DNA from 4 places in the Alteromonas sp. RW2A1 genome. Region 4 is predicted to be linked to each of the others. Evidence: predicted binding sites of a transcription regulator. Region 4 holds the regulator's gene; each other region holds the start of a gene.

Region 1 (5,402 bases), 130 kb from region 4:
CCATCGGTACCCGCTGGCGTTAAGCCATACTTTGCAAATTCTGTTGCAATATAAAGCGCAGCAATATCGTGTCCACGAGAGCCGGTATCGCGGCCCTCCAACAAGTCATCGGCTAAGAAAAAGAGATGAGATTTGATGCGCTGAGTATCAGGGCTAAATACATTTTCTGTCGCTGCATGCTTTGCAGACGAATGGCCATGTGCACCCACAGCAAAAGTCATTGCTGTCATTACACTGCCTAGGAGTAGTTTTTTTATCATTTTGTTCCACCGTGTTTTGTTTACACCAAGCTTTTATTCAAGTGTAACGCTGTAAGCAATATGTTAACGCAGTTTATAGCGGGAATGCTATGCGACGTATTTCGTTTAACACAGGTTTTCTGCCATTGCTCGCATATGAGAGTCGTTATAAAATTTAAAAATAAATAAGTGGTCAAATACTCGAATATTGCGCCTCATAAACAAGGCGTAATGATAAGTATGGTTTTTAAATGACAAGAGCAGCACATGGCTAACGAAGAGTTGTTATACCGCATTCAATTTATTAGTAACGGCGAACGTTACGAGCTTTACGTAAAAACCCTTATGCAAGGCAGTTTATTCGGCTTTGTTGAAATTGGTGATTTTGTTTGGGATACGCATACCAGTGTTGTGCTTGATCCTAGCCACGAGAAATTAAAATCTGAATTTTCAGGAGTAACAAAAACTTATATTCCGATGCACAATGTACTTCGCATTGACGCCGTAAATAAAAAAGGTTCGGCCAAAATTACTCAATTGGAAAATAAATCTGATAAAGTAACTGTCTTTCCTAGCCCAATTTATACACCAACTAAAGAGTAACGCGCCGGGGTTTCCGGTTAAGGTTACCGGAGACCCTTATGTATCGCTTTTTAATAGCCGCGACACTTGTTATTTTCAGCTTAGGTATTTCGGCAAAAACATACGATGACAAAAGCCTGTATGCCTTACTTGATGATATCTGGCAGTACGAACTGTCGGTATCTCCACTCCTTGCCTCTCGTCAGGGTAATACTGAGCTTGCTCATGCCCTTCCAGATATATCCATCAAAGGACTTGAAGAGCAAAACAAGCATTGGCTGGATTATCAAAGCGAGTTAGCTAATTACAATGAGAACAACCTAACTCAAGAAGCCTATATTGCTTTACTGATGCAGCAATATCGTTTGGCTAATTATATCGACCAATACAAGTATCGCGATTACCTTGTTCCTATAAATTCAGAGTACGGATTCCATAGTGCAATGGCCTCTCTGCCTAACTTATCGACTTTTAAGCGAGTAACAGATTACAAGGCATACATTAGTCGCTTACAAGGGTTAAAGCCTTATTTCGAACAGCAAATTGCTTATATGGAACAAGCGCTGTCAGAGGGCTACACTCAACCACGCGTTGTACTTGAGGGTTTTGAAAACTCTATCTCGACATACTTAGTTGATGATGTAAAAGACAGTGGCTTCTACTCTCCGTTCATGCAGTTCCCCGATTACTTTAGTGACACTGAGAAAGCATCTTTAGAAAAACAAGGACAGCAGGCAGTACGTCAGTTTGTACTGCCCGCTTATCAGGCATTTTATGACTTTATGGTTAACGAATACATTCCAGGGTCACGTACTACTATAGCCGCGGAAAAATGGCCTAACGGGGTTGAGTACTATGCCAACCGAGCGAAACACTACACAACAACCGATATGACACCTCAAGAAATCCATGAGCTTGGTTTGTCTGAGGTAGCGAGAATTCGCGCCCAGATGCAGCAGATTGTTGATGATTTGGAGTTTGACGGCTCAATAAACGCATTCATCACATTTTTACGTGAAGATCCGCAGTTTTACGCCACCAGCGCAGAAGAGTTATTAAAAGAAGCCTCGTTCATTGCAAAGAAAATGGACGCTAAACTGCCGTCTTTATTTGAGTATCTGCCTAGAACACCTTATGGCGTGGCACCGGTTCCAGATGCTATCGCTCCTAAATACACCACCGGCAGATACATTCATCCTAGCAGAGATGATGAGCCTGGCTATTATTGGGTAAATACTTATGCGCTTGATAAGCGTCCACTATATGCGTTACCTGCATTAACGCTGCACGAAGCCGTACCTGGTCATCACTTACAAATTTCGTTGGCAGCAGAGCTTGAAAACCTTCCTATGGTACGCCGTAACACATACATTTCTGCATTTGGTGAAGGCTGGGGCTTATATTCTGAGTTTCTGGGTATAGAAGCAGGTATTTACGAAGACCCTTACGATAACTTTGGTCGCTTGAGCTATGAAATGTGGAGAGCCTGTCGCTTAGTTGTCGACACAGGTATGCACACCATGGGGTGGAGTCGTCAGAAAGGGGTAGATTACATGATGGAAAATACTGCTTTGTCAGAGCACAACGTTAACACCGAAATAGACCGCTATATTTCCTGGCCAGCCCAAGCTTTGTCTTACAAAATAGGCGAGATAAAGATAAAAGCCTTAAGACAAAAAGCAGAGTCTGCATTGGGCGAGCACTTCGACGTACGAAAATTCCATCGTGCTGTTTTAGAGAACGGCTCTGTACCTCTTTTCATTTTGGAACAGAATATTGATGCGTTTATTGAGGAACAAAAGGCGAAGGAAATATGATTATTGCTTTTAGTATTATTGGCTTACTTCTGCTGCTTTTGATTTTCTTTGTGCTTCGCACACAGAACTTGCAAAAAGAACTAACGCTTTCTCGTCATTCTAATAAGCAAAGTAATAGCAAGGCCAACTACGCTTATCGAAACTTAGTTTTAGTAACCGAGGCTTTAGAAAAAAACCTTACGCAGCGGTTGCAGTCTCTATATAAAAGTCGGCTTATTACGCAAGAACAGCACAATAGCTTATTGCCCTTAATGACATGTTTTGCCAGCATTGTAATGAACTGCTGTGAAAAAGGTGACACGCTAGAAGAATCGCTCAAGAAAGTGTTAACCGACGAAGATCCATCGCTTGAGGGAATACAGTTGGTAGTAAAAGAGTTACCAAGTAACCTAAGAATGCTGTGGTCGAAAAATACGGCGGATAGCTTTATTGCTTTTTGTCAGGCTGTTACAACAACAAAAAGCGGCGACGCTTCAGAGAACAGTGTTCCAGCTCAGAAAGCATCGTAACTGCCTCAACACTGTAATTTGCTATTCTTATTCATTGAAAGCTGCTGTTTAGGCAGCTTTTTTGTTTTTTATTCTGCTTTGCCTTTTGTTTTGCCCTTTTGCTTATCACACCTAATTCAAAAAGAAATTTAATACATTCTCTTTTCAAAATAATCAGTATGTTAGCGTGAAGTTATGCGCAGAAGCGTCGGTTTATCTTGAAAAGACAATACCTCTCTCTATAATACTGTACATATATACAGTTTTTGTTGGTGTTATGAATAAGTCAGTATCTGCATTAGAAAACCATCCCCACATATGGAGGGCAAGAGAGCAAAGCCAATGTGAAGAACGTTTTTCACTTGGCTATGATCAACTCGATCAGGCACTCAATGGCGGCGTATCGCCATCTGGCGTTGTACGCATACGCACGCTTACAGGTATTGGCGAACTGTCACTGTTTAAACAAGTATTAAGTCAGCACCGCAGCCACAAGATGATTGTTTTTATCAATCCGCCTGGCAGAGTCCAAACTCCGTGGTTGGAAGCATTTGGAATAAATGCTGAGCAAGTATTAATTGTTAAGCCGCATACCGAAAAAGAGTCGCTATGGGCTACAGAACAATGCTTAAAAAGTACGGCTTGTCATTGTGTTGTGGTATGGAATAACGCGGTAACGGCAAAAGAAGCCCGACGTCTGCAAGTAGCCGCAACACATAATGATGCACTCTGCTTACTGTTTACTGCGCCGAATAAAAATAGCAACGACGTAACGCAGACTCTGCCCATTTCCTTAGATTTATGCCTTCATTACCGCGAGCACGCCCTTGAAATTAATGTGTTAAAACAGCGGCAAGGCTGGCCAAAAAATAACATTGTTATACATAACAAGTGGACGGTGGATAACCGTGCAATCAAATGGGCTTTAGAACATAACAAAGTGAAGCGTCACGTTCTGCACTCTGTGAGCTAGCTATGTTGTGGGCATATCTTTATTTTTATCAAATTACTCTAGATACGCACCAAGAGAGCGGTCTTAGCCCTGTTGATAGCGCTCACCTAGAAATACCTTCCTCACCTGTAATTGTTTATTGCGAAAAAACGAATCATGTTGTTCAACGCAATCATGCCGCTTTACAACAAGGTATTGAAATAGGTCACGGGCTAGCTCAGGCAGCAGCTTTGTGCCCGCACGTATGTATCATTCCTTTCAATGTAGACAACGAGCACCTCACACTGACGCAGTTAGCACACCGCTTGTACCCTTTAGCGTCAGACATTGTGTTAGATACTCATAATACGCTTGCTGTTCGCCTTGATAACTTGGTGCATTATTATGGTGGACACAAAGCACTGTGGAACACTCTAACCCATGAACTTTCGCAGTCAAATGTGCATTACCATTTCGCTACGGCCTGGTCTATTGAGGCAGCTAAAGTACTTGCTTTAAAGGGCATTGATAGATATTACGATAATCACGATGATATAAGGCAATCGCTATCGCACTGCCCGCTGTCTTTAACGGCGTTAAATAAAAAAACAAAAGAAGCGCTCACCCGAGTAGGTATTCACCGCGTTCATCAGTTACTTGCTATGCCTGTGCATGAGTTAGGCAGGCGATTTGATAACAATACCATCACTTATCTCACCGCCTTACGCGGAGAAGTATTTCCCCGAGTAAAACTCTTTCGTCCTGCGGAACATTTTGAGCACTTTGCCTTACTACCCTTCGATGTTGAGAACACTCAACACCTTATTCCCTTTATGGAAAAGCTGCTGGAGTATCTTGCACACTATTTACGCGCTAGAAATTTACAAACATCTACGCTTAGTTTTCATATAGCTTTTAGAGATCAGCCGTCGAATCACCTCGAAATAAAGTCTGCACTACCACAGAGTACTAGCGACAGCTGGCTTTCCTTACTTAAACTTCGTATTGAAAACCTAGTTTTACCCGAACCCGCGGTATCACTGACACTGCGTTGCGATAACTTTGAAGCCATTGACGATAACAATGGGGACTTCTTTAGTAACCGCTTTAATGATGTGGCACAAAAACAACTTATTGGGCGTTTAAATGCAAAGCTCGGTGAAAAGTGCACGTTTAAACCAAGTATTTCAAACACGCATCAATTTGAATATATGTCTAACGGGCCTCGTTTAACAAAAGAGACGGTATTTTCATCAGACATTGTTCCTACTTTTCTTTTCGAGGCACCTAAACCACTTACTCAGTCTACGCAGGTTTGTTTTGGCCCTGTAAGGCTTCACAGTGA
Region 2 (5,402 bases), 1.6 Mb from region 4:
GCCTCTGCATTAAGGCGAGATGGGTCGTCATAAGAGACCGTCTTAAACTGAATAGATTTAGCGAACCTTGCTACAGCGGATTCTCTATCGATGGGCGCCTCTGGCAACGGGCTATCTACAACTAGTTGGCTGTCTTTAAAACTCATTAGCGTATTCACATAAAGGCCTACACCAAGAACAACAACCAGCACAATTAAGAAACTTATTATTTTTATTAGCCGGGATTTCATTTTTATCTACCCAAATGAAGAGTGCAAAATAGTGAAGATAGTATTATCACGAATGTGCGGTAAAGTCTTGTTATGTCAGACCTATTCGAGCGTTTCAACAGCCTGTGATAGTTTGCCTATTTCGCCTGTCCTCTATTTTTGCTTCCAACTTCAGCCTTCTTAGTTCGTTTTCGCTTTTTGTAGGCAGGCTTTCCCGCTGCTTTCACCCCTTTAAGTGAGGTAGGCAAAGATGATGATGCTGCGCTAATAAGGCTGTTTAGTGTGCTTTCTAGCGGCTGCATAAAGCTTTTATAGTTGGCTTGCTGTTCGGCAATACTATTTAACGTGGCCTCCCACTTCGCTGTCATGTCTGGGGTTGTGCATATTTCAGGAAGCGCCTCAATTAACCCTACGCCAGCGGGGGTAGCCACTATTGCTTTTCCCTGACGCTGCAAAAAGCCTCGTTTAAATAATAACTCGATAATGCCGGCACGAGTGGCTTCGGTACCTAATCCATCTGTGTCTTTTAATATTGATTTAAGCGTCGCGTCTTTTACGAAACGGTTAATGCCCGTCATTGCAGCAAGCAGCGTGGCGTCGGTAAAGTGCTTTGGCGGCTGGGTAAGCTTTTCTAGAAGCTCTCCTTTTTCACAGTGCAACAGGTCTGTTTTTTTAAGGTTGGATAATACTTGGGCAAATGCGCCCTCGTTGTTGCTTTGTTTTCCTGTATCGGTCTCAAAACTGTTTTGTTCGCCTGTGTTTGTATTAGCAGCGGGCCCTTTCTCAAATAGTTTCTTCCAGCCTAATTGCTTAGTCACATTGGCGGTTGCGTTAAATTTGCCACCAGCAATAGTCAATTCAATGTGAGTGTGTTGATAAATAAAAGCCGGATAAAACTGCGCTAGGTACTGGCGCACAATAAGCCCATAAACGTTTTTTTCTAAACTACTTAACGACGAGTTTGCTGGCGACTTTTCAGTTGGAATAATGGCATGGTGAGCCCCTACCTTTGCATTATTCCACGCTTTAGACTTTATTGATGCGTCGGCTTTTTTAGCATCTTCAGAAAAAGGCATTTGCGCGTTTGAAAGCGTGTTGATAATCGATTTCGCTAAAGCAAATTGTTCGTTTGGTAAATATCGACAATCAGAGCGTGGATACGTGATGAGTTTATGTTTTTCATACAGCGACTGGCATACATCAAGCACTAGCTTTGCGTTTAATGAAAACCGCTTAGCTGCATCTATTTGAAGCGACGACAGGTTGTAAGGCAAAGGAGCGTTAAGCTTTTTCTGCTGCTTTTTTATATCGGCAATTTTTGCAGCTTGATTGGTTATTCTCGCTACGACATTTTCCGCAAGTGCTTTAGAGAGAACGCGCCCTTCATCATCCATGTAGGCGCTACATGCGTCGCTTGGTTGCCACTTTGCAATAAATCGTTGATTGTTAGGGGCTTGAACATGAGCGTTCACCTCGTAAAAAGGCTTGGAGACGAAGTGTTTAATTTCCTTGTCTCTGGTTACTACTAAGCCAAGAATTGGGGTTTGAACACGACCAACGGAAAGTACACCTTTGTAGCCCACTTTGCCGCCCTGAATAGTATATGCCCGGGTTAGGTTAATACCATATAACCAGTCGGCTCGGCTTCTAGCAAGTGCTGAAACTGACAGGGGCACAAATTGTTTATTTGACTTCAGTTGCGTTAATGCTCGCTTTACTGCCGGTAAGTTTAAGTCGCTTACTAGCAAACGCTGCATAGCATCGCGCTTTCGCTGCGCCACGTTTAAAAAATCGATAACTTCGTCAATAAGCAGTTGCCCTTCACGATCAGGGTCGCCTGCATGCACTATCTGCTGACATTGTTTAACTAATTTGCGAATAACCGCTAGCTGGTTTTTTGTTTTATATTTTGGCTTGAGTTGCCATTGCTGTGGAATGATAGGTAAATGTTCTAACTGCCACTTCTTGAATTTTTCATCGTAGCTGTCGGGCTCTGCTTGTTCAAGAATATGCCCTATACACCAAGTAACGACATCACCATTTCCTACTTCAATGTAGCCTTGATGTTTTTTGTGAGGTTTGGGCAACGCATCTGCTATTGCACGCCCTAAGCTAGGTTTTTCTGCAATGTATAACTTCATTAAAACGCTTTAGCAAAGAGAAGTGAAAAATAGGGGTACATGGTAGATAACCACTGTTGATATATCCAGTTTTTTTAAATCAGCACTAAAATCCAACCTAATTGACAGTTAACTAGGGCGTGCTGATATACCAATGAGTAAAAAGCCCTATTGCTATGGTTATTGCAACGCTTGTAAATGTTCCTAGCAATACATATTCGGTTAATTTTTTGTCTTCACTTTTTGTTAAATTACCAAACCTAAAAATAGATTTCGCAGCAATTAAGAAACCTATAGCGGCAAATTGGTTCATAAGCACAAAAGTAAGCATAAGCAGCCTTTCTAAGTAGCCAATACGTTGCCCAGCCATTGCTAATGTTGTTTGAATAGGAAGCTGAACGAGGTGTTCTGCTTCTTTTGGCTTATTCAGTTCATCAAGTTGTTTTGTCCACGGCGACAGCAGCTGCTTAATAAATATAGAGGTGGGCTGTAAAATTACTAAATACGCTAAGAACACAGCTAAGTGATTATGGTTAATGGTGAAAATTCTGATTATTAAAGCGTCCAGCTGATTGGTTAACATCGCCCACAATGATACGAGAACTGCGACATGGGCTGCTTGATCTATTGCAAATGCGAGTGTGGAAGAACCTGCGTAAGACTTTATTGCATCAATTATGAAATGGCTGAATAACACGGCAATTGCCACTATACATAGCGGGCCTATGCCAATCGACAAAGATGTGAGTTGCTGAATACTGCCTTTGCTTGGCAACTGCCCTGCCTGCTTATACGACACAAACGATATTACGAGTAATAGCAGCAATGCCACTACGCCATGCAATAGAGCATGAAGATACAGTGCCGGCGATTGAAGGTGTTTAGTATTTCGGCTGTTTACCCAGCTGGCAGGCTGAAGATAGAAATCGCCAATGACGTGAGCCACCAATAGCCCGATTAAAATACCAATGTGTTCCATTCTTAGAAATCCGTTTTATATTCGGCTAACCCCAGCGGCTTTTTTAGCAGATTTTCTGCAAACCGTTCTTCTGTTGCATGTTGTTCAATATGGGTGTTTCTCGTGGCATACGTCGTAGCATATTTCGTGGCATACCTAGTGGCATACCATACGGCATACCCGCTCATCAGCGACTATTCTCATTAACTTCTGCAGCCATATAAGAAAGATAATCGCTTACCAAGTGATATTCGCTGGCATTTAAAATACGGGTAACGTTACTGCGGGTTTTACCCAGTTTAACTGCTATCTGCTCATGCCCTTTATCTTCTGCGCTAATGTAGGCTAATAAGGTTTCTGCTTGGGTTTGAGTTAGACTTGTAATGTGGCTGTCTAAAAATGCAGTTAATAATGATGCATGCTTGTTAAGGGCTTCAGAGTTACTCGTAAACGCTAAATATTGCGATTTCAGATTATCCAGCGCCCTGCCAGAGCGTACGAATGCGTCGCCATTGCCGGTTTTAACTTCACCACCAGTAAAATTCACGGTACCAAGCCCCACGCTGATGCGAACGTTTATAGAGGGTGTGCAGGCTTTCAACGCAAGCCTTATACAAACCGCCACCTGCATAGCGTGTTGTGGTGAGGGAATAACAGCCTGAAAAGCATCTCCGCGAAACACATCAAATTCCCCTTCATAAAGCGATGTTTGCTCTTTAAGGGTGGCGGTGAGTACTTTCAATACATGCGCAAAGTCGGCCTCACTTAAAGACTGTGAATTCGCAATATCACCGGTTATTACTGCCGCGCTCTGCAGAGCCTTTTCCATATCGTCCTTCTTCGCGTTTTAAATGCCTTTTCCACACCTTGCTTTTAGTAAGAAAGAAAGTGAGTAAAGACGTTAAGTAGAATCAATTTATATTCTTAGTTTAGATTAACTGTATTTTTATACAGATACAATTCATACCTTTCTCACTTTATATAGTCGAGCTACAGTGTGGAGCTAAAGTGAGAAGCCAAAGTACATTCTTAAATTTCCCCTACTTCAAAAGTGACTATAAATAATCACTTTTTAGAAAGTTACCATAATCAATCACTTTTATGCAATGAGTTACCCGCTTAGCTTGAGTAAAGAACCTTTAATACAGGGTTTCTGACTTGGCACGCACCTATCAAGACAGGCACAACACTCACTATCTGACAGATAAAATGAATGTCACTAGGCTAAAATTCCAGTGCGACAGTTTTTGTCGCATATACTAACTATGCTATCGTCATTGTTACCCTTAAAGCCTGTTTTCTCATTATGAGCGCATTTCAACGAAAACTCGATATCTTGCAGTTTGTGCCTACGGCCCCTAGGAAAGTGTCAAGCCGACAAATTTTTGAGAATCTTCAAAATTGCGGACATCATCATATCGATATGCGCACTATTCAACGAGATCTCGTCAATCTTGAAAACGTGGGTTTATTTGGACTAGAGGTTGATAAACGCTCAAAGCCGTATGGCTGGTATATAAACGCCAACTTTAAAAAGTTGAACCTTAGCTTGATGGATGGAAACACCGCGCTAGCATTTAAAGTGTTAGAACAATCTGGAGCTACACTGCCCAATTCTACCCTAACTGAAATGCAACCCTACTTTGATAAAGCGACGCAAATTTTGCAGCAAGATAGCGATTCACTGCTCACTAACTGGTTAAAATCGGTTGCAGACTCTCAAGTGTCCCAACCACTCATTGCTCCAGAAATTGATGCATCTTGTTTTGAAAAAATAAAAAGCGCCATCTTCTTCAAAAAACAGATATCGGCGGATATAAAACGCGTATTCAGTGGTGGTAACGAAACGGTTTGGAAACACTACGACCGAGTAAACCCCATGGGCTTGGTAAAACAAGACGGAAGGCAGTTGTTTGTTTGTACCTTTGGAACTTTGCATAAAAGGCGCTATGCATTGCCTCTACAATTTATAAGAAATGTGACCGTAACCGATGATGATTGCCAACAAACATTTGGAGAGCTTGAAAATGTTCAGTTCTTAACGGCTACGAGCAAAGAAGAAGTTCAGCTAAAGTTATTGGTAAAAAACAACTCTCTTTTTCTGCTTCATGGTTA
Region 3 (5,402 bases), 520 kb from region 4:
GCAACTATGCATTAGCCGGCGATGGCAAGCTACTCGCTACTTCAGGGCTTGTGCAGATTGAGGGCTCAGGAGGCGGCGGTATTGTTCCATGGGCAACATTATCCGGCTACGACACACAAGATGAAATTTCGGTAAGCGCGGTAATGACCCAAGTTGACCTTGATGATTATCGCCTAAACGTGATGGGAGTTTCTGCCTCTTTTTACGACCGTGTTGAAATAAGCGCTGCGCATCAACGTTTCGATTTGAAACAGCTTGGCGGTGACATCAGACAAAATGTAATAGGTGTAAAATACCGACTTTATGGCGATGCAGTATATAGCAACTTCCCGCAAATAAGCATTGGCCTTCAGCATAAGAAATTAGAAGATGGCGCAATAGCCGACTTACTCGGCGCTGACTCTTCATCTAGCGGCACCGACTATTATATTGCTGCGACGAAAATACATTTAGGCGCTATTGCAGGCTTTAATGCGGTATGGAATGTTACGGCACGAGCCACAAAAGCCAATCAACTTGGGTTGCTAGGTTTTGGCGGAGCGCAGAATAGTGACCATGAGATTATGCTTGAAGCCTCCGCTGGCGTTTTGCTTTCCCGAAATGTCGCGGTAGGCATGGAGTATCGGCAAAAGCCCGACAACCTTGGGTTAGGCGAAGAAGACTGGATAGACTACTTTGTAAGTTACATTCCCAACAAACACATCGCGCTTACGCTTGCGTGGGCAGAATTAGGCAGTATTGCTGGCGCTGAGGATCAAAATGGTCTTTACCTCTCAATAAACGGTCAACTGTGGTGACATCATGTTTAAATTAAGAATTATTTCGCTAAGCGGCTTATTGGGTATGTGCTGCATGGGAGCGTTATTAGCCGGCTGCGCCAGCCAATCAAATTCCGTTTACCATCAGCTAGGAGGTAATGAGAAGGTAGAGCAAATCGTCGAAAACTTCGTTGTTGAGATTGAGCGCGACCCTGTCATTTTAGCTTACTTTGAGGGTGCGGATATCAACCGCTTTGTTGAAAAATTAAGTGAACAGATATGCTCTCGTACCGGCGGACCGTGCTCTTACACTGGCGACACTATGGCACAAGTTCATGGTGGTATGAACATTACCGAGGCCGATTTTAACCGCACTGTAGACTTACTCATAAATGCCATGAACAAAGCCGACGTGCCGCATCGGTTGCAAAATAAGGTACTAAGGGCGTTAGCACCAACTCGCGATGAAATGCTTTATTTATAAGTTTTATCAGCAATAAAAGAGGCTGTGACGCACTCTTTTATTGCTACAGTTCATGTTGCTACGTGTTGTTAAATGCATAGCATAAACACATGATTCTGGCATCAACAGATAGTATCGGCACAGCCTAAAAGATTAAGCATCGTTATATAACGTGCTTATCCATTTTTCTTCGTTGATAAAATTCCAACTCCACTGTGCCCACTTATCTTCAAGCCCCATGCTTTTGATATCATCTAAGGTTTTTCCGTCTTGCTTAAGGGCTTTAACATAGTCAAAGGTTTCGCTGATCATATTAAGAAAGGTGGCGTACTCGGCTTTTGAGCCCACTTTTCCGTGGCCCGGAATGATAATGGTGTCATCGTCTATTTTATTCAAAAGATGTTGAACCGACTCCATGTAACCCTCTACATTTCCTCCAGCGCCTTGGTCGATGTACGGGAACATGCCGTTGAAGAACAGATCCCCTGTATGCATAACATTAGGCTGCTCGAACCAAACAACACTGTCTCCATCGGTGTGCCCTACAGGAAGGTGCATGACATGTAGCGTTTCGTTATTAAAATATATCTTTATGCCGTCTTCATAAGTCACTGCTGGCAGAGCTTCAGGCTTAACATTTTCATCGCCAGCTAAACGAACACGAACGTTTTCGTGAGCAAATATCGTGGCGCCCTTGTGGCTATGGAAAAAGGCATTCGAGCCAGTGTGATCACCGTGATAATGGGTGTTTATCACATACTTAGGTTTGTCGCTGCCAAGCTCTCCAAGCTGTGCTGCAATTTTTTCCGCAAGCGGAGCAAACTGATCATCAATAATAAGCACGCCATCCTCACCGGCTGATACGCCGATATTTCCACCCATACCCGTTAGCATATGAACGGCTCCTTTGATGGGTGTCGCTTTTACCTCTACATTGGCAAAGCGATCTTGGGCATACGCCGAAGAGATCGGAGAGATAATTGACGATATAGCCGCTACCGCTGTAGCAGCGATTAAAGCTTTCGCTATCAACGGTTTTTTCTTTGCTGTTTTCATTACGCGTTCCTCTGGGCATTATTAGTACTTAAGTTCTACACCTAAGTTCTTCACTTAAGTTTTCTGTACGAGTTCTAGTGACGTGTAGGGTAAAGCGCTTCGTGTTTAGAGCCGTATTTACCTCAGTCGCTACTTTACGATGTAACTTATACCCTCAAATAGTTAAACCTGTTCACTTTAACCTTCCCTTGGCATTAAAGCGTGCTTTCACCGTCAGGAATATCTCCTATATAAGCAAACCTAGGTACTGTTTCATTATTTAACTCTACAGACTCTGTAAACATCTCTAGTGGACGAACCCACAGTTCACGATCGCCATAGCAAGGCCTATACACGACCAACTTAGATTCATCTTCTGAATGTGTGGCCACCTCATATACGTCGTACAAATGGCCCTTGTAGTGTTTGTAGCGCCCTGGCGCAATCAATAGTTGTGTATCCACCAGATACTCCTTTTAAGTTTTTATTTGCGTCTCGTCTTCAAAAGCAAACGCTAGTTGTTGAGTTGACTGTTCCGCCGCTAAGCCAATGTGAATACCTACTAAACGTATACCTCGGCCTTTAGCACGCTCAAAAGCTTCCTTCATTAAAGTAGTAAAGTAATCCTCATCGAGAGTTCCATGACGGTGCTCTACCGTGGTCAGTTGGAAGTCATTAAATTTAAGCTTTACACCTTGGGTTCTCAATCGAACAGGTTTGCCTGTGCGTTTTTTATGATTTTCCATTCTGTCACGTAGCTTTTCCAGTAACGATGGTAGGAACGCATTGCATTGCTCAAGGGTTTGAATATCATCACTTAACGTGCGCTCTACCCCTATCGACTTTCTTTCTCGCGATACAGAAAGCTCTCGCTCGTCTATGCCATGAGCACGTTCCCACAACACGCTGCCAAATTTACCGAGCTCTTTTTGAATACGCTCGAATGGGTATTGGCGCACATCATTACAGGTATTAAGCCCCATACGAGCGAGCTTTTGCATGGTGACTTTGCCCACTCCGGGTATTTTTTTAAGCGGCATGTTGCGAACGAACTCATCTAACTCATCCGGCGTGATGACACAAATACCGTCTGGTTTGTTTTCATCGCTTGCAACCTTTGCCACAAATTTACAGGGTGCGACACCCGCAGATGCCGTAAGGCCAAGTTCGCTTTGAATTCTTGCCCGTATTTCCTCGGCTATTAAGGTAGCGCTGCCGCCACAAAACTGGCTGTTAGTAACATCAAGATATGCCTCGTCTAATGACAAGGGTTCAATAAGGTCGGTATAGTCGGCGAAAATTTTTCGGATTTTTTGAGATTCACTAGCATAAGCATCCATGCGTCCTTTCACTAAGGTAAGATTTGGGCACAGTTTCATGGCATAAGCGGTAGCCATTGCGCTACGTACGCCATATTTTCTCGCCGGATAGTTGCAGGTAGAAATAACGCCTCTTCGGTCGGAACTCCCGCCGATAGCAATGGGGATATTCTTAAGCGCAGGATTATCCCGCATTTCCACTGCGGCATAAAAACAATCCATATCAACGTGGATGATTTTTCGCATTCAAACTCGCATTGCGGTACTAGGATGCTTATAAGTGTATGCTAATACCAAACTGTACATTTAGACAGTATAGTAGCGACTAGCGATGACTTAATCCAGTAAGACGTGCCCTGCAGCTTGCAGAAAAAAGCCGCTAGTAGATAACTAACGGCTTTGTGTATAAAGCAAAAGATGTTTGAGGGCGTCTTTGCCTATAAAATTTGGTTTTGCTTCCATTCGTTCAATTTTTTCTGACGCGCTTCTTCTTTTTCCATACGTGATTTTTTGCGATCACAAGGCTCTGGGCAGTCGCACGCTTTTTCAATTCCAATCGCGCCTAGTCCACCACAGCTTCCTGAAATAGTTTTTCGCTGCACAAGGTAACCTATGGCCATAGCAGCAACCATTGTTAAAAAGAAACCAAATGCGAGAATAAATGTAGACATAACTACCTCTTAATTGTGAACTGTCACTAGTTTATCAAATTCTGGCGACGCATACTCCTCAAAACTATCTTCTGTGCGACGAATGAGAAATACCGCCAGGTTTTCTCTTTCGGCAATTTCAATAGCCTGTTCCCACCCCATTACATTAAATGCCGTGGCAAGGCCATCAGCCGTCATTGATGAGGGATGCACAACAGTGACAGACACTAAGTTATGGGAAATTGGGTAACCTGAAGTGGGGTCAATAAGATGAGAGTATCTTTTCCCGTCTTCTTCATAGTAATTTCTATAATCACCTGAAGTAGCGACAGCATTTGTGCCAATAGATACAACTTTCTGTATCGCTCGCTCGGTGGTGACAGGCTTTTCAATAGCAATTAACCATTCACTTCCGTCACCTCGCAAGCCTTTAACCCGCATTTCGCCGCCTATCTCCACGAGATAGTTTTCAATATTATAGTGCTCAAGTATTTCTGCTACTTCGTCAACACCAAAGCCTTTAGCAATGGTAGATAGGTCGACATACAGCATAGGATGACGCTTTTTAAGTCCGCTAGGGGTACTTACTAGCTTTTCATAGCCTACATAATCGCGAATATCATTGATATCGTCTTCGCTAGGTGCCTTTTCTGGGCGTTTTGTGGGTCCAAACCCCCATAAGTTTACGAGCGGTCCGACAGTCACGTCTAATACGCCGCCGCTAAGTTTCGCCAAACGCAAGGCTTCATTTACAACCAATAAAGTATCACCAGACACAGAAAAATTGTCAGTGTAGCGATATTGATTAAAGCGAGACAATTCAGAAGTAGGATCGTATGTAGACATCATTTTGTTTACATCCACCAAGCGTGCATCAATCTGTGACTGAAGGCCCTCTACTGCTTTTCCGTCCGCCGCTATATATTTAACGTTATAAGTTGTGCCCATGGTTTGCCCTTGCAAATGCACAACAGGACGACTGTCATCACTGCAGCTTGCAAGCATGACCATGCTGATGGCTATAACCGCTAAAAGAATTCGAACAAAAAATCGAATCACACTATGTTCCTTACTTTATCTTTAGCACAAACAAAAAAGGGGCTTACGCCCCTTTTTTACAACTTAATTGCGTAGATTAACCACCGAAGTCATCTAGCATGATGTTCTCGTCTTCAAC
Region 4 (5,402 bases):
GCACTAACGCAAAACCGAATCCAAACATACCAATAACAATGGCCACTAATTTGACCACCATCTTATTGTTCGCACTTGCTTGTGTCATACACTGTGCCTCCGCTTGGAATTCTATTTCTTAGTCTGCCAGGGGCCATTACTAATAGCCCCGTCTCAGTCTAAGTTCGAAACACTATTTAACTACTGGTGGCGTCTCGAATGTGTGATAAGGCGCAGGAGAAGGAATTTCCCACTCGAGCCCTTCAGCTCCATCCCATACCTGTGCCGATACTGGCTCGCCTTGTTTTTTGCACGCTTTAATTAATAGCGCTAAGAAAATAAGTTGAGACAACCCAAAGGCGAAGCCACCTAGACTTATCCATTTATTGAAGTCTGCAAATTGAAGTGCGTAGTCTGGAATACGACGAGGCATCCCCGCCAAACCAACAAAGTGCATAGGGAAGAACAGTACATTTACCGAAACAAGAGAGCACCAGAAGTGCCACTTCGCCAGTGTGGTGTCGTACATTTTGCCCGTCCATTTAGGCAGCCAGTAGTAAACAGCAGCCATAATGGAGAAGACAGCACCAGTAACCAGTACATAGTGGAAATGAGCGACCACGAAGTAGGTATCATGATATTGGAAATCAACCGGTGTTATTGCCAGCATGAGTCCCGATAGCCCACCAATAGTGAATAGCACGATAAACGCAATAGCGAACATCATTGGCATTTCAAAGGTAAGCGACCCTCGCCACATGGTGGCTACCCAGTTAAATACCTTCACCCCCGTGGGAACGGAAATGAGCATGGTGGCAAACATAAAGAACATCTCCATGTAAACCGGCATACCTGTGGTAAACATATGGTGAGCCCAAACAACAAATGACAGTAATGCTATAGACGCTGTTGCATACACCATTGAGGCATAACCAAATAGCGGCTTGCGGGAGAACGTAGGGACTATTTGAGAGATAATGCCAAACGCTGGCAGTATCATAATGTAAACCTCAGGGTGTCCGAAGAACCAGAAAATATGCTGGAACATAACGGGGTCGCCACCACCGGCCGCATCGAAGAAGCTTGTGCCAAAGAATTTGTCGGTCAGTACCATAGTGACTGCACCTGCTAACACAGGCATAACTGCAATAAGCAAGAACGCAGTAATTAGCCAAGTCCATACAAACAGCGGCATTTTCATCCATGTCATACCAGGCGCGCGCATGTTAAAGATAGTTACGATAACGTTTATCGCCCCCATGATTGAGGAAATACCCATAATATGAACAGAGAAGACGAACAGTGCTGTAGAGTCGCCACTATAGGTTGTTGATAGTGGGGCATAGAAAGTCCAACCAAACGCCGGACCGCCACCTTCCATAAACAAGGAACTAAGTAGAATTAAAAAGGCGCCTGGTAAAATCCAAAAGCTCCAGTTGTTCATTCTGGGAAGCGCCATATCTGGTGCCCCAATCATCATTGGAATTAACCAGTTTGCCAGCCCGGTAAACGCAGGCATTACGGCACCAAACACCATAATTAACCCATGAACAGTAGTCATCTGGTTAAAAAAGTTTGGCTCGACAATTTGTAACCCAGGCTGAAACAACTCAGCTCGAATAACCATTGCCATAGCACCGCCCACCAAAAACATGATGAAAGCGAACCATAAATACAATGTACCTATATCTTTGTGATTCGTAGTGAACAGCCAGCGCGTAATTCCCTTCGGTATATGGTCATGATGATCGTGGTCATCGTGATGCACAGAGGTATCTGGCGAAATTACTTCAGTTGCTTTACTCATCATTCGCTCCTAGTTTCCAGTTGCTAAAGCGTTGACATCTTTAGCCTGAACCATGTCACCGGTGTTATTGCCCCACGCATTTCGCTCGTAGGTAACAACCGCTGCAATTTCTTTAAGGCTCAACATCTTGCTAAACGACTGCATCGCCGTTCCGGCCTTGCCGTGAAGCACAATTTCAATGTGCCCAGTTTGATCTTCCAGTGCCATTTTGCTGCCTTTAAGCGCTGGGAAAACGCCCGGCAGACCTTCACCATTTGGCATATGACACGCTGCGCATGTGGCGTTGTAAACTCGCTCACCTTCTGTCATAAGTTCATCCATTGACATATTCATCGATAGTAAGCGCTGTTCTTCTTCTTTCGCTTTACGTGCACGATCTTCCTGCTCACCCATCCACGCGTCGAACTCCGCTGGTTCCTTTGCGATAACCACTACCGGCATATAACCGTGGTCTTTACCGCACAACTCCGCACATTGGCCTCTGTAAACGCCTGGCTCGTTAACTTTTGCCCAAGCTTCATTAATAAAGCCTGGATTAGCATCTTTCTTCACCGCAAAGTCGGGTACCCACCAAGAGTGAATAACGTCGTCCGATGTGATCAAAAATCGCACCTTTTGCCCGGTGGGAATTACTAAAGGACGATCTACCTCTAATAAGTAATTGTCGGTCTTCGTAAATTTGTTTTGAATTTGCTCACGCTGAGTAGCAAGCAAAGAATAGTATTCAACGTCACTGTCCATGTACTTGTAATGCCACTTCCATTGAGATCCTGTCACTAGAACGGTCATGTCAGCTTCAGAGGTATCTTCCATGGCAATAAGCGTATTGGCAGCGGGTACGGCCATAAAAATAAGGATGAGGAATGGAACCACCGTCCATGCAATTTCTACTTTTACATTTTCATGAAAGTTTGCTGGCTTGGCGCCTCGTGACTTTCTATGTAAATACATAGAAGCAAACATAACTCCAAACACCACCACGGCAATAGCTACACATATAAAGAACATGAGCATATGCAGGTCGTATACTTGGCCACTTATGTCAGTAGCACCGCGGCGAAGATTAAGCGAAGATAATTCTTCTGCGGCCTCTTGCGCGAAAAGGAATTGAGAAAAGAACAAAAATGGAACGCTAACACACCATTTTGACATTGCGATCTTTAGTGATTTCACTCAGCACCTCCGTAATGGCAGAGCCATTAACGCCAAATGTTATTTTGCGCAGTCTCTACCAAGTGGTTTGTGAACGATTAACTCAATACATCAATTTGTAAATTGAATTCAAAGTCATTGTTATTATTTTGTTAAAGCTTGTATAAGAATTGCGCAATAATAGCGTTCCGTCTAGTCTTTTCTGTTAAAATTTTAATGAAGAGGTCAAAATTTAATCTAAGCAGAATTTCGTGGTCGTTACTCAAATAGTAAGCAAAGTGCCACAGATGGGGGATAACAGAGTTATAGGGAGTAGATTTTTGGAGTGATTGGTTGTGCAGGTTATTGCCATTTAATTTCTTAAAATCAAACGCTAAGCGGCAAATATTGAATAAATTTTGAGCAGAGCTCGTTTAGCAACACTCTCGAAACCAGCGCAAAACCATCTTAACTGGCGCTTAAAGATTTACGCCTAAAATGGTATATCAATGATATTTATAAGTACTGAAAGTTGTAGCTTATACAGGAGAAATAGGGGAGATTATTAGACTTAAGTGCTAAAAAAAGCGGCTATCATGCCGCTTTTAATACAGTAAGGTAAAAGGCTACATCCAGTCAGCGTTTCTAATAACGCCTACAGCAATACCTTCAATCGCGAAAGGTTCGTTTGCTAAATCAACTTTAATGGGTGAAAACTCTTCATTTTCAGCGTGAAGTAGCACTTCTCGGCCACGCTTTTCCAAACGTTTTACCGTTACATCTTCATCGACTCTGGCCACAACAACCTGACCATTGTGCACGTCGGTGGTGCGATGAACGGCTAGTAAATCGCCGTCGAGTATGCCGATATTTTTCATACTCATGCCGTTTACACGCAATAGAAAGTCAGCGTGAGGCTGGAACAGAGCAGGATCAACTTTATAATGAGACTCTACGTGCTCTTGAGCAAGAATTGGTTCACCGGCAGCAACTCGCCCAATAAGCGGTAAACCTTCTTCTTCGGCTATTTCATCTTCTATCGGAATGGTTAACTTGATACCACGAGATGTACCGGGAAGAATTTCAATCACGCCTTTACGCGCAAGGGCCTTTAAATGTTCTTCAGCGGCATTTGCCGATTTAAAACCTAAGTGACGGGCTATTTCTGCACGCGTGGGTGGCATTCCCGTTGCTTGCATATTAGATTTAATAAGTTCTAAAACTTCTGTTTGTCGAGCTGTGAGTGGGCGCATAAAAGACCTGTCTGTCCATACAGTTCCTGTAAGTATATACACCTAAATTCAAATAACAAGCGCTGACGGGCGCTACAGACAAAAAATCGGATTTAATACCGACCATTTAACGTATTCCAGGTTGCCAGCATACCTGATTACGCCCAATGGACTTAGCTTCATAAAGTGCCTGATCTGCAACAGATAGGTAAGCACTAAAGTCAACCTCGAAAGAATCCATCGTATAACTCACACCAGTACTGATTGTTAGACTAATACGGTCCGCTTTATAATTAAACTGAGCTGAATTAATTGCATCCCGCAGTCTTTCAAAAATCAAATCAGCGTCTTTTGGGGTTTTGTCTACCAATACAATAGCGAACTCTTCACCGCCTAACCTTGCCACAACGCCATGCTCGTTGCAGATGGATTGAGTAATGTTTGCGATCTCTTTTAAGGCGTAATCGCCGGCATCATGTCCGTAGGTATCGTTAATGCTTTTGAAGTAATCTATATCCACTATCGCCACAGCAGTCTGCTTGTGTGTTTGAGCAATTCTATTGCACTCATCTAAAAAAGAGCGCCTGTTGAGAAGCCCCGTAAGGGGGTCTGTCATTGCCAGCTTGCGCAGTCTTTCTTCAGCATCAGCTCTCGCTCGCTCTAAATCAACGGCATAGAAAAGGCCAGCTCAGGCATCTACAAATGGCTGGAAAAATTCGGCATCAGAGGGTTTGTAACTCTCAAACTTATTCGCTAAACCTATCATACCGACAACTCTATCTTTTATCTTAATCGGTAGCCCTAGAAATCGGTTTATTCGAGGATGACCTTTTGGCGTTCCTCTTGATGCAGGGTGGTTTATGGGCGAATTAGCAATAATCACCTCACCTGAAACAATAACTTTCCCAAATAAGTTGTCGAAACTAGTGAAATATAGATTTCTGTTTTTATACTCCGAATATTGAGAAAAACTTTCGCTGTCCCAAACAATTTCAGAAATAGCGTGTATAAACAGCTTAGGCTCAGTATCTTGGTCTTGCATTTGTGCAATAAAAGCAAACTGACTATCAGATAAATCTATAAGCTCGGGCAGTACTGTCTGACACGCTAATGTTAAATCATTGCTTTCCAAGTATGACGCGCGAGTTTTGTTGATAAACTGCAGCAGCTGAGTTTTTTTCCGCTCAAAAATCTCACTTTCCATTCTCCGCGTAATGTCGCGGTGGATACCCGCTATGCGGATGGGCTTTCCA

What was found. The regulator LexA, encoded in region 4, represses DNA repair genes until DNA is damaged. The targets are predictions, from matches to a motif close to TACTGTATNNNNATACAGTA.
Region 1: imuA (translesion DNA synthesis-associated protein ImuA) is a predicted target of LexA. The motif match lies at 3,372-3,391, and genes of this name have one in related genera.
Region 2: BM528_RS06895 (DNA topoisomerase III) is a predicted target of LexA. The motif match lies at 2,402-2,421, and genes of this name have one in related genera.
Region 3: dinB (DNA polymerase IV) is a predicted target of LexA. The motif match lies at 3,872-3,891, and genes of this name have one in related genera.

What each region holds. Positions count from the first base shown of each region.
Region 1 covers NZ_CP018031.1:45,735-51,136, reverse strand. The annotation lists gene BM528_RS00235 (M28 family metallopeptidase) at 1-260, opposite strand, end outside; gene BM528_RS00230 (DUF1820 family protein) at 507-842, shown strand; gene BM528_RS00225 (DUF885 domain-containing protein) at 881-2,638, shown strand; gene BM528_RS00220 (hypothetical protein) at 2,635-3,147, shown strand; gene imuA (translesion DNA synthesis-associated protein ImuA) at 3,404-4,099, shown strand; gene BM528_RS00210 (Y-family DNA polymerase) at 4,102-5,402, shown strand, end outside.
Region 2 covers NZ_CP018031.1:1,540,703-1,546,104, forward strand. The annotation lists gene BM528_RS06890 (M20 family peptidase) at 1-230, opposite strand, end outside; gene BM528_RS06895 (DNA topoisomerase III) at 347-2,350, opposite strand; gene BM528_RS06900 (DUF3307 domain-containing protein) at 2,463-3,308, opposite strand; gene BM528_RS06905 (hypothetical protein) at 3,475-4,116, opposite strand; gene BM528_RS06910 (helix-turn-helix transcriptional regulator) at 4,594-5,402, shown strand, end outside.
Region 3 covers NZ_CP018031.1:3,535,281-3,540,682, forward strand. The annotation lists gene BM528_RS15635 (DUF3034 family protein) at 1-797, shown strand, start outside; gene BM528_RS15640 (group I truncated hemoglobin) at 802-1,242, shown strand; gene BM528_RS15645 (MBL fold metallo-hydrolase) at 1,375-2,277, opposite strand; gene BM528_RS15650 (DUF1653 domain-containing protein) at 2,472-2,720, opposite strand; gene dinB (DNA polymerase IV) at 2,733-3,821, opposite strand; gene nqrM ((Na+)-NQR maturation NqrM) at 4,013-4,246, opposite strand; gene BM528_RS15665 (FAD:protein FMN transferase) at 4,256-5,284, opposite strand; gene nqrF (NADH:ubiquinone reductase (Na(+)-transporting) subunit F) at 5,361-5,402, opposite strand, start outside.
Region 4 covers NZ_CP018031.1:4,054,962-4,060,363, forward strand. The annotation lists gene BM528_RS17905 (cytochrome c oxidase assembly protein) at 1-88, opposite strand, end outside; gene ctaD (cytochrome c oxidase subunit I) at 173-1,786, opposite strand; gene coxB (cytochrome c oxidase subunit II) at 1,796-2,938, opposite strand; gene lexA (transcriptional repressor LexA) at 3,544-4,170, opposite strand; gene BM528_RS18925 (GGDEF domain-containing protein) at 4,277-4,780, opposite strand; gene BM528_RS17925 (GAF domain-containing protein) at 4,838-5,402, opposite strand, start outside.